One region of the Streptomyces sp. NPDC031379 genome, then DNA from elsewhere that is predicted to be linked to it. Evidence: riboswitches for the same ligand, from Rfam matches in the RefSeq annotation. Region 1 holds a riboswitch; each other region holds the start of a gene.
What was found. Region 1 has a riboswitch for cyclic di-AMP ahead of ACZ5CW_RS02305 (transglycosylase family protein). Riboswitches for the same ligand answer to the same signal wherever they lie in the genome.
Positions count from the first base shown of each region.

Region 2: another riboswitch for cyclic di-AMP. It lies ahead of ACZ5CW_RS30300 (M23 family metallopeptidase); the one in region 1 lies ahead of ACZ5CW_RS02305 (transglycosylase family protein).
Region 3: another riboswitch for cyclic di-AMP. It lies ahead of ACZ5CW_RS14155 (transglycosylase SLT domain-containing protein); the one in region 1 lies ahead of ACZ5CW_RS02305 (transglycosylase family protein).
Region 4: another riboswitch for cyclic di-AMP. It lies ahead of ACZ5CW_RS39185 (M23 family metallopeptidase); the one in region 1 lies ahead of ACZ5CW_RS02305 (transglycosylase family protein).

Region 1 covers NZ_JBVIIT010000001.1:488,536-490,727, reverse strand. The annotation lists gene eno (phosphopyruvate hydratase) at 1-48, opposite strand, end outside; gene ACZ5CW_RS02305 (transglycosylase family protein) at 385-1,080, opposite strand; cyclic di-AMP (ydaO/yuaA leader) riboswitch at 1,085-1,257, opposite strand; gene ACZ5CW_RS02300 (transglycosylase family protein) at 1,440-2,192, opposite strand, start outside.
Region 2 covers NZ_JBVIIT010000023.1:161,145-163,336, forward strand. The annotation lists gene ACZ5CW_RS30300 (M23 family metallopeptidase) at 1-743, opposite strand, end outside; cyclic di-AMP (ydaO/yuaA leader) riboswitch at 749-905, opposite strand; gene ACZ5CW_RS30305 (alpha-galactosidase) at 1,216-2,192, opposite strand, start outside.
Region 3 covers NZ_JBVIIT010000008.1:164,659-166,850, reverse strand. The annotation lists gene ACZ5CW_RS14160 (HAD family hydrolase) at 1-687, shown strand, start outside; gene ACZ5CW_RS14155 (transglycosylase SLT domain-containing protein) at 821-1,306, opposite strand; cyclic di-AMP (ydaO/yuaA leader) riboswitch at 1,310-1,491, opposite strand.
Region 4 covers NZ_JBVIIT010000042.1:31,563-33,754, reverse strand. The annotation lists gene ACZ5CW_RS39190 (aldo/keto reductase) at 1-88, opposite strand, end outside; gene ACZ5CW_RS39185 (M23 family metallopeptidase) at 183-1,217, opposite strand; cyclic di-AMP (ydaO/yuaA leader) riboswitch at 1,227-1,393, opposite strand; gene ACZ5CW_RS39180 (PP2C family protein-serine/threonine phosphatase) at 1,628-2,192, opposite strand, start outside.

The DNA.
Region 1 (2,192 bases):
GTCCAGGATTTCCCGGGCTACGACGACGTCGATGGACGGCACGAGCATCTCCTTCTTGGATGTGACGCTGGAAGTGCGGGGCGGCTGCCTTACGGCTGTGCCTTGCGACTAGAGCCTAACCGTCCCCGGAGCATCGGCCACCGACCGACCGACCCGTGGACGGTGACGGACACGCAGACGGTACCCATTGTTCATGCCCGGAACAAAGGGGGGTGGGGATGAGGCCCAGCTGAAGAGCGGGAAAACAAAGAACCCCGCCCCGGTGCGTACGGGGGAACACGCACCGGGGCGGGGAGCCCGTGGGGACGGGGGCCGGCCCTCACGCGGCCTTCGGCGGAAGGGCCGGGGAGGTGAGGGCGCGGTGGTTCGAACGGGGGCCGGGCGTCACTTCAGGTGCAGCTGCTGACCCGGGTAGATGAGGTCGGCGTCCTCGACGACGTCCTTGTTCAGCTCGAACAGCTTCTCCCAGCCGCCCTTGACGCCCTGCTTCTCGGCGATGGAGCTGAGGGTGTCGCCCGTGACGACCTTGTACTCGCCGTCGCCCTTCTTGACCTTCTTGCCGGTCGGGGTGGTGACGGTCTTGCTCGCGGACTTGCTCGCGGACGGGGCCGGACGCTCGGCGGAGCGGGAGGCGGCCTGCCCGTCGGTGGAGCGGGTGGTGGTGCTGCCGCTCGACGAGGTGGTCGTCGGGGCGGAGCCGTTGTAGGGGGTGCTCGACAGGCCCGTGCCGCAGACCGGCCAGGCGCCCTTGCCCTGGGCGGCGAGGACCTTCTCGGCGACGGTGATCTGCTGCGCCTTGGTGGCCTGGTTGGCCTGCGCGGCGTACTGCGTGCCGCCGTACGCGGCCCAGGTGGAGGCGGAGAACTGCAGACCGCCGTAGTAGCCGTTGCCGGTGTTGATGGACCAGTTGCCGCCGGACTCGCACTGGGCGACCTTGTCCCACTCGGAGGCGGTGGCGGCGGAGGCGTTGCCGGCCGCCATCAGCGGGGCGGCGACGGCGGCGGAGGCGACACCGGCCAGCGCGACGGCGCGGACGGCCTTGGACGGACGACGGTGCTTGCCCTTGCCGGAAAACAGCATGGATCGATCCCCTCACCGACGCCTGCGAGGTGAGCTGTCGGGTTCGGGCCGGTTGAGTTGCCCGGCCGCACTCCCGCTTGCGCGAAGTGCGGCTCCACCCCTAGCCGGTGCCAGCTCAACTGCTGGTTCCGGCACTTACCTTGGGTCCCCCGCTCCTGCCTGCGGCGCTTGACGCGACGACTGTTCCCGGGCAACCGCTGGCAGGATTCGGCGTTGCGACTGCCGGGGCTCGTGGTGACGAGCGGTCCTGACCGTAGGCAGGCGATCGACGGAATTTCAAAGACGATCAGGGCTTCTGAGACTCATCCCACACTTTCGCCAAAACGGACATCAGCCGCGAATCAGGGCGCCAACTACCGCTACTTTTCGCCCGTTTCGGTAGCGACTTCCAGGGCCTGACCGGCGGAGATGTGGTTCGGGTCGGAGCCGATGGCCTCCTTGTTCTCGGCGTAGAGCGCGCGCCATCCGCCGTCGACCTCAAGGGAGTCGGCGATGGAGGCGAGCGAGTCGCCCTCGCGGACGGTGTAGGCACCCGGTTCACGGGAGGCGTGACGGCCGGACACCGTGTCGCTCTGACCGTTTGTCACGGTTTCGTCCGCACTCTCGCCCCGATGGCGTCCGCCACTGGTGAGGGCACCGGTGTCGACGAGGCTCCAGGAGGCGGCACTCTGCTGGGAATTGTCCGAGTTGGGGACAGTGGGAGTGCCGGTGGGCGCACTGTCGCTTCCCTGCGGGTTTCCGGTGTCGGGAGCGACGGACTTGTCGGACTTGGGAGTGTTGGTACCACTGGAGCCGGAGTCCGCGCCGGAGTCCGCATCGGGGTCGGCGGCCTCGTCCTCGCCCTGGCCGTGGTTCGGCGTGCCGGCCGAACCGTCGGAGGAGTCGGAGCCGGCGTGGGAGTCGGAGGGGGAGCCGGGGTCGGCGGACGACGAGGAATCCGGCGAACCAGACGAGTGGGAATTGTCGGTCGATCCGGACGAGTCGCCCGAACCGTCGGTGTCACCGGAGCCGTCGACTCCCGTGTCGACGTCCACGGAGCCGGAGTTCGACGTCAGGCCGGACAGCAGGGCGCAGGTGGCCCAGGGGGTGGTGCCCCGGTCGGCGAGGATCTT
Region 2 (2,192 bases), on a different contig from region 1:
GAGAGGTGGGCGTACTGGGCGTAGTGGCCGTCTTCGAGCTTGATGACGACCTGGTTGCCGTAGGCCCCGCCCCAGCCCGCCGAGACGACCGTGCCCGCGCCGACGGCCTTGAGGGAGGTGCCGGTCGGGACGACGAAGTCGACGCCGGTGTGGTAGCCGCTGGACCACATGCTGCCGGCCACGTGGTAGCCGGTGCCGACGGTGGCGCCGGCCACCGGGAGGGTGAAGCCGGTGGCGGTGGCCGTCGAGGGGGCGGAGCCGGACGACTTGGCCGGGGCCGCCTGCGTCCCGGAGGACTTGGCGGCGGTCGAGGCCTGGGGCTCGGCCGCGGTGGACTGCGGGGTGGCTGGCTCGGTGCGGGTCTGCGCGGCCTTCTTGCCGAGCGTGAGTTCGAGGCCCGGGTGGATCAGCGCGGGGTCGGCGCCGATGGCCTGCCGGTTGTCCTCGTAGAGCTGGTGCCAGCCGCCGCTGACGTGCTGCCGGCCGGCGATCGCGGAGAGGCAGTCGCCGGACTTCACCGTATAGGTGCGCACCGTCGAATCCGGCTGTGCCGCGGTCTTCTTCGCCGTGACGGGAAGGGACTGCACGGTCTTTCCGGAAACGGACTGCGCCGGGGTGGCGGCGTGCGCTCCGATGGCTCCGATGAGCGGCAGGGCCAGCGCGGCGCCGCCGGTTCCGGCGACGGCGATGGAGCGGGAAAAACGCGGGGTCTTGGGACGTCGGTGCTTACCCTTCGCGGGCATGGCGCAATTCCTCTCCGACGCCTGCGAGGTCAGCTGTCGGGTTCGGGCTGGAGCTGCCCGGCCGCGCGGTGCGCGACTTCACCCCTAGCCTGTCGCGGAGACCGGACAGGCAGTCGTACCTGGTGGGTCCCCCGCTCCTGCCGGACACGGGTCAAGTGTGTGCGGGCTCCGGGCGGCGGCAGGATTCGGCGTTCCGTCCGGATTGGTGGCGAACGTAAGCGAGCACGACGTACGGAAACAAGCAGCCGGTTCCCGCCGTTCCCTCATCCCAAGATCGAAGGCAGGGACAAGCGGTCACCCTGCGTGAATTCGGTGCCGTCTTCGCCTTTCAATTCCCCTTTTCAGGCATAAGAATTACGTGAACATGACGCGCGACACTCCGTCACCGATATGACGCTCCTCACGCACCATCCCGCCACAGGCCCTTATTCCGCGGCGAGTTGGAATTAAGGCGTCAATTCGGTCAGAAGGCTCAGATACGGCGTAGCCGGATAACCGCCGCATCCAGGTCGCCACGCAGCGCGGTGCGCAGCCCGTGGTGCAGCAGGACGGCCCCTCGATGCACTTCGCCCGTTTCGCGGCATTCGTACGCCGCTGTCGGGTCGAGTCCGCGCAGCCGCACCGCCGGCACCGGCTCGCCGTAGCTCTGCGCCTGCAGCCAGGCGAGGACCACCGTCTCGTCATCGAGGACGTACTGGACGGCACTCAGACCGCCCGTCGGGGGCCGCAGCCGGTACAGCTCGCCGCGCTGGACGACCGGGCGGATCTCCTTGTACAGCTCCACCCACCGCCGGGCCTCCGCCAGCTCCTCCTCGGTCCACTCCGTGAGGTCACCGCCGACACCGAGGACGCCGGCCATGGCGCTGACGAAGCGGAACCGCAGCGAACTGACCCGGCCGTTGAGCTGGGTGTTCGGGCTGTCGGTGACCCAGGCGGCCATGACCCGGGCGGGGTGGATCTGGGTGAAGCCGTGCTGGATGGCGAGCCGGTCCAGCGGGTCGGTGTTGTCAGAGGTCCACACCTGGTCGGTGCGGCTCATCACCTCGAGGTCGATCCGGCCGCCACCGCCCGAGCAGGACTCGAACGCGACCCCGGGGTGCGCCGCGCGCAGCCGGTCCAGCAGGGCGTACAGGGCCCGGACGTGGTCGACCCACAGGCGCTGCGGATACGCCTCGCCGGGCCAGCCGGCGTCGGTGAAGCAGCGGTTGAAGTCCCACTTCACATAGTCGATCGGAGCACTGGAGAGCAGGGTGTCCAGCTGCTCCCACAGGTACTCCTGGACGTCCTCGCGGGCGAGGTTGAGGACGAGCTGATTGCGCAGTTCCGTCCGCTTCCGTCCGGGTTGGTACTGGACCCAGTCGGGGTGGGCGCGGTAGAGGTCGCTGTCCGGGTTGACCATCTCGGGTTCGACCCAGATGCCGAACCGCATGCCGAGGCCGTGGACCCGGT
Region 3 (2,192 bases), on a different contig from region 1:
CATCTGGTGGTGACGGGCCGGCCGGCCCCGCGGGTGCGGCCCCTGCTGGCGGACCTGGGCTGCACGGGGCTCGCGGTGTGCGGACAGGGTGCTCAGGTCTACGACGCCGCCGCCGGCCGCCTGCTGTGGTCGGTCCGGCTGGACCGGGAGCTGGCGGAGAACGCGCTCGGCAAGATCGAGGCGGAGGTGGGGCAGGTCTACGCGGCCGTCGACCAGGACGGCACGGACGGGCTCACGCTCATCGAGCCCGGGTATCTGATGCCGCACCCGACTCTGCCGGCGGTACGGGTCGGCCGGCGCGACGACCTGTGGTGCGAGCCCATCAGCAAGGTGCTGCTGCGCCACGCGACCTTGTCCGACGACGAGTTGGCGGCGGTGGCGCGCGCGGCGGTGGGCTCGCTGGCGACCGTCACCATGTCGGGGCCGGGGACCGTGGAACTCCAGCCGTGCGGGGTGACCAAGGCGACCGGGCTGGCGCTGGCCGCCGAGCGGCTCGGGGTCGGCCCCGAACAGGCTCTGGCCTTCGGGGACATGCCCAACGACATCCCGATGTTCGACTGGGCCGGACGCGGGGTCGCCATGGCCAACGCGCACCCCGAACTCAAGGCGGTGGCCGACGAGGTCACCTTGTCGAACGAGGACGACGGCATCGCCGTCGTCCTCGAAAGACTTTTCCCGACCGACTGAGCGGCACTTCGGTACCACTCGTCAGTGCCACGCCGTCGGCCGGAGGCCGGTGCGCGCCGGTCCGTCAGGTGTCGGTGCGCGCCGGTCCGTCGTATGCCGGTCCGCCCTGTGTCGGGTGTCGGACCGGGGTGGGTCAGTACGCGCCGAACACGTTGTCGATCGACCCGTACCGCGCGGCCGCGTAGTTGCAGGCGGCGGTGATGTTGGCGACCGGGTCGTAGACGTTGAACGACGTTCCGGCCACGTGGTAGGCGTTGAACGTCGGGTCGATGACCTGGAGAAGGCCCTTGGACGGGATGCCCTTGGCCGCGTTGGAGTCCCACAGGTTGATGGCCATCGGGTTGCCCGACGACTCCCGGATGATGTTGCGGTGGATGCCGTTGTAGGTGCCCGGGATCTTCTTCTCGGCCATGATCGCGAGCGACTCGCGGATCCAGCCGTCGAGGTTGTTCGGGTACCCGGCGGGGGTGGTGGCCGGGGTGGTCGCGCTGTCGGCCGCGGAGGCGCTGGTCGCGCCGATGAGCGGGAGCGCGAGGACGGCGGCGCCGGTACCGGCGGCGGTGAGGGCGCGGACGAGGCGGTTGTTCCGGGTGCGGCGGGGCTGAGCGGCAGCAGACATGGGGAAGTTCCTCTCCGGCGCCTGCGAGGTGAGCTGTCGGGTTCGGGCGGGGAGGTGCCCGGCCGTGCCCTGGGAGAGGCACGGCTTCACCCCGAGCCGTTCCGGTGCGACATGGGTCGTCCGGTCCGGCGGCTTACCTGGGTCCCCCGCTCCTGCCGTACGAATGAGTTCGTCGATGGGTTACGCGGGCGGCGGCAGGATTCGGCGTCCGCCCGACGGCCCGGAACGTATGCGAGAGCACATGTCGGGAACAAGTACCGGATTCGTACAACGCACTATTTGACCTTGATCTGTGCCGTATGAGGTACTTGATCCTTTGCGGATGCCAATCCTCAACTGGCCGACGGCGCAAGGGGAGAAGGGTGTCCTGGCGGGTTGGTCCGGCCAGGGGGGCGAGTGACCCAATTCACGAAATAGCAAAGTGCAGCAAATCAGACATGAGGGATTCAGGTGATTCGGGCTTCAGGTCGGCCGGAGGTGGAACCCGCAGTGCGGCGCCCGTCGTTCTCGTGGTGACCGCGGCGCGTGCTCGTGGTGGCCGTGGCGTGCGGAGGGCGCCATGTGTGGAGGGAGGTGGGCCGTCCGGGCGGATTCGGGGCGATTCGGGCGTGGCTGTCCGTCTGTCGCGGTGGCCCGGGGTGGCGGTGGCCGGCGCTCCGGTGAGGGTGCGGGCGTTACTCCGCTCACCCCTCGGTTCGCGACAAAGTGTGCAGATTCCTGTTAAGTCGATAAATGTCCGTTCTTAACAGCTGATCACAACCATACCGGTCATGATCCGATACCGCCCAGGCTGGACCGGTGGGCGCTATCGGTGATCGAAAGAGGACCGGATACGCTGACTCGAGTGATGGCAGCGACCTATCGACAAACCGTGTAATCGCCAGCA
Region 4 (2,192 bases), on a different contig from region 1:
CGTCGGCGGTCCAGCCGAAGACGTTGCCGCCGAGGGAGAGCGGGAAGACCTCGAGGTCGGAGGAGCCGAGTGTGCGCAGAGAAGTCATGCTCCACGTCAACGCCGACGGCAGATGATCGCATTCCGCCGTCGGCGCCAAGATCCCGCAAAGGGGTGCCCCCGCGGGCTCCCGGAGGGACGTGTCAGGGGTTGAGGCCCTTGTCCCGCAGCCATGCCATCGGGTCGATGCCGGTGGACTGGCCGCCCGGGTGGACCTCCAGGTGGAGGTGCGGGCCGGTGACGTTGCCGGTGGCGCCGACGCGGCCGATGACGTCGCCGGTGGAGACCTTCTGGCCGACGGAGACACTGATCGAGGACTGGTGGCAGAACCACAGCTCGGTGCCGTCGTCGAGGGTGAGGACCGTGCGGTAGCCGTAGGAGCCGGCCCAGCCCGCCTGGGTGATCGTGCCGGTGTGGACGGCCTTGATGAGGGTGCCCGTGGGAGCCGCGAAGTCGAGGCCGGTGTGGTAGCCGGAGGACCACATCGAGCCGGCCTGGCCGAACGTCGAGGTGAGCGTGTACGAGGAGGTCGGCAGCGCGTACTGCTTGGCCAGCTCGGCCAGCCGCTTGGCCTCGGCGGCCTTCTCGGCGTCGGCCTCCGCCTTCTCCTTGGCGGCGGCGGCCTTGGTGGCGGCTTCCTTCTCCGCCTTCGCGGCGGCGTCCGCGGTCTGCTTCTCGGCGGCGGCGAGTGCCACGGCGGTGGCCTTGCTGTCGGCCTTGCTCTGCTGCTGCTCGGCCTGGGCCATGATCCGGTTGCGCAGGGCCTCGCCCGCGTCGGCGTCCTGCTCGGTGTCGGCGGAGGTCACGCCGACGTCGCTGAGCGCGGTCGTGGCGGTGGCCTCGGGTGCCGGGGCGGAGTCGTCCTCGAAGAGCGAGCCGACGGAGGGCAGGTCCGGCAGGGAGATGGAGACCGGCGGCTTGCCGGTGTTGGCGCTGGCCATGCCGCCCGCGCCGACCGCGGCGATCACGCCGACGCCGAGAACGGTGGAGCTGCGGGCGAACCCGCCGCGCTGCTTGGCGACACGGTGCCGGCCGCGGACCGGGGCGACGGAGTCCTCGGTGGGATTCCACTCCTCCCAGGGGCCCTCCTCGGCGCGGTAGGAGCCGTAACCGAAGGTCTCGGTCTCACGCTGAGCCGGTATGAACGGGGCTTCTGGGGCAGGGCGGTTGGACGCCACGCGGGCGTGCTCCTTTCCTTCCTCCGCCTACCGGGTTAGCTGACGGGTTCGGAGCAGGAAGGTCTCCTACGCGCGTATACCAGGCGTGGACTCAGCGAGTTCACGTCGGTGTCCGCGTGATTCACCCCAAGGTGGTGGTTCCCCGGTTCCCTTGCGGGATTCGGCGCATGCGCACGGAGCCGCCTCTTGTGACGGCTGGGACGACCGCGCTGCGTTATCGAACGTTAATAGACGTGCCAGGCACTTTCCAAGCCGTTCGGCTTGATCATTAACCTTTTCGGCCGCGGACTTACCTGCCAGGACCGCTGCAAATCGGGCGAGTTGGCCGCGGTTCAGGAGTCACAGAAGTTTTGATGGTGACTCAGATGTTATGCGCACGGCGGTCGACCGGTCACCCTCGGTGAGGCTGCTCATGGCTGCCGTACGGCGAGCAGCGCCATGTCGTCCGTCATCCCGCCGCCGGAGTGGCGCCGCACCTCCGCGGCGAGCCGGCCGAGCAGTGCGCCGGGGTCGGGGAAGGCACGTCCGGCGAGCCGTCGTTCGGGTTCGTAGAACCGGCCGTGGGCGTCCCGGGCCTCGGACAGACCGTCGGTGTAGAGCAGCAGGGTGGCCCCGCTCGGAAAGGCGGCCTCCAGCGTCCGGTCGGGCCACATGCCGAGGTCGCCCATGCCGAGCGGCAGCGCGGGCTCGTGCGCGGTCAGGATGCGCAGGGTGCCGTCGGCGTGCAGCAGCAGCGGGGAGGGATGGCCGCGGTTGAGGACGCGTACGACGCCGTCGCCGTGCGGGAGTTCGGCGAGGACGGCGGTGGTGAAGCCCTCGAACGCGTCGATGCCGTCCCGCCGGGTGCCTTCGCGGGCCAGCGCCCGCTCCAGCCGCTCGGCGACCGCCTCCAGCGTGGTCTCCTGCTCGGCCGCCTCCCGGAACGCCCCGATCAGCACGGCGACGGCGGCGACCGCGCCCAGGCCCTTGCCGCGC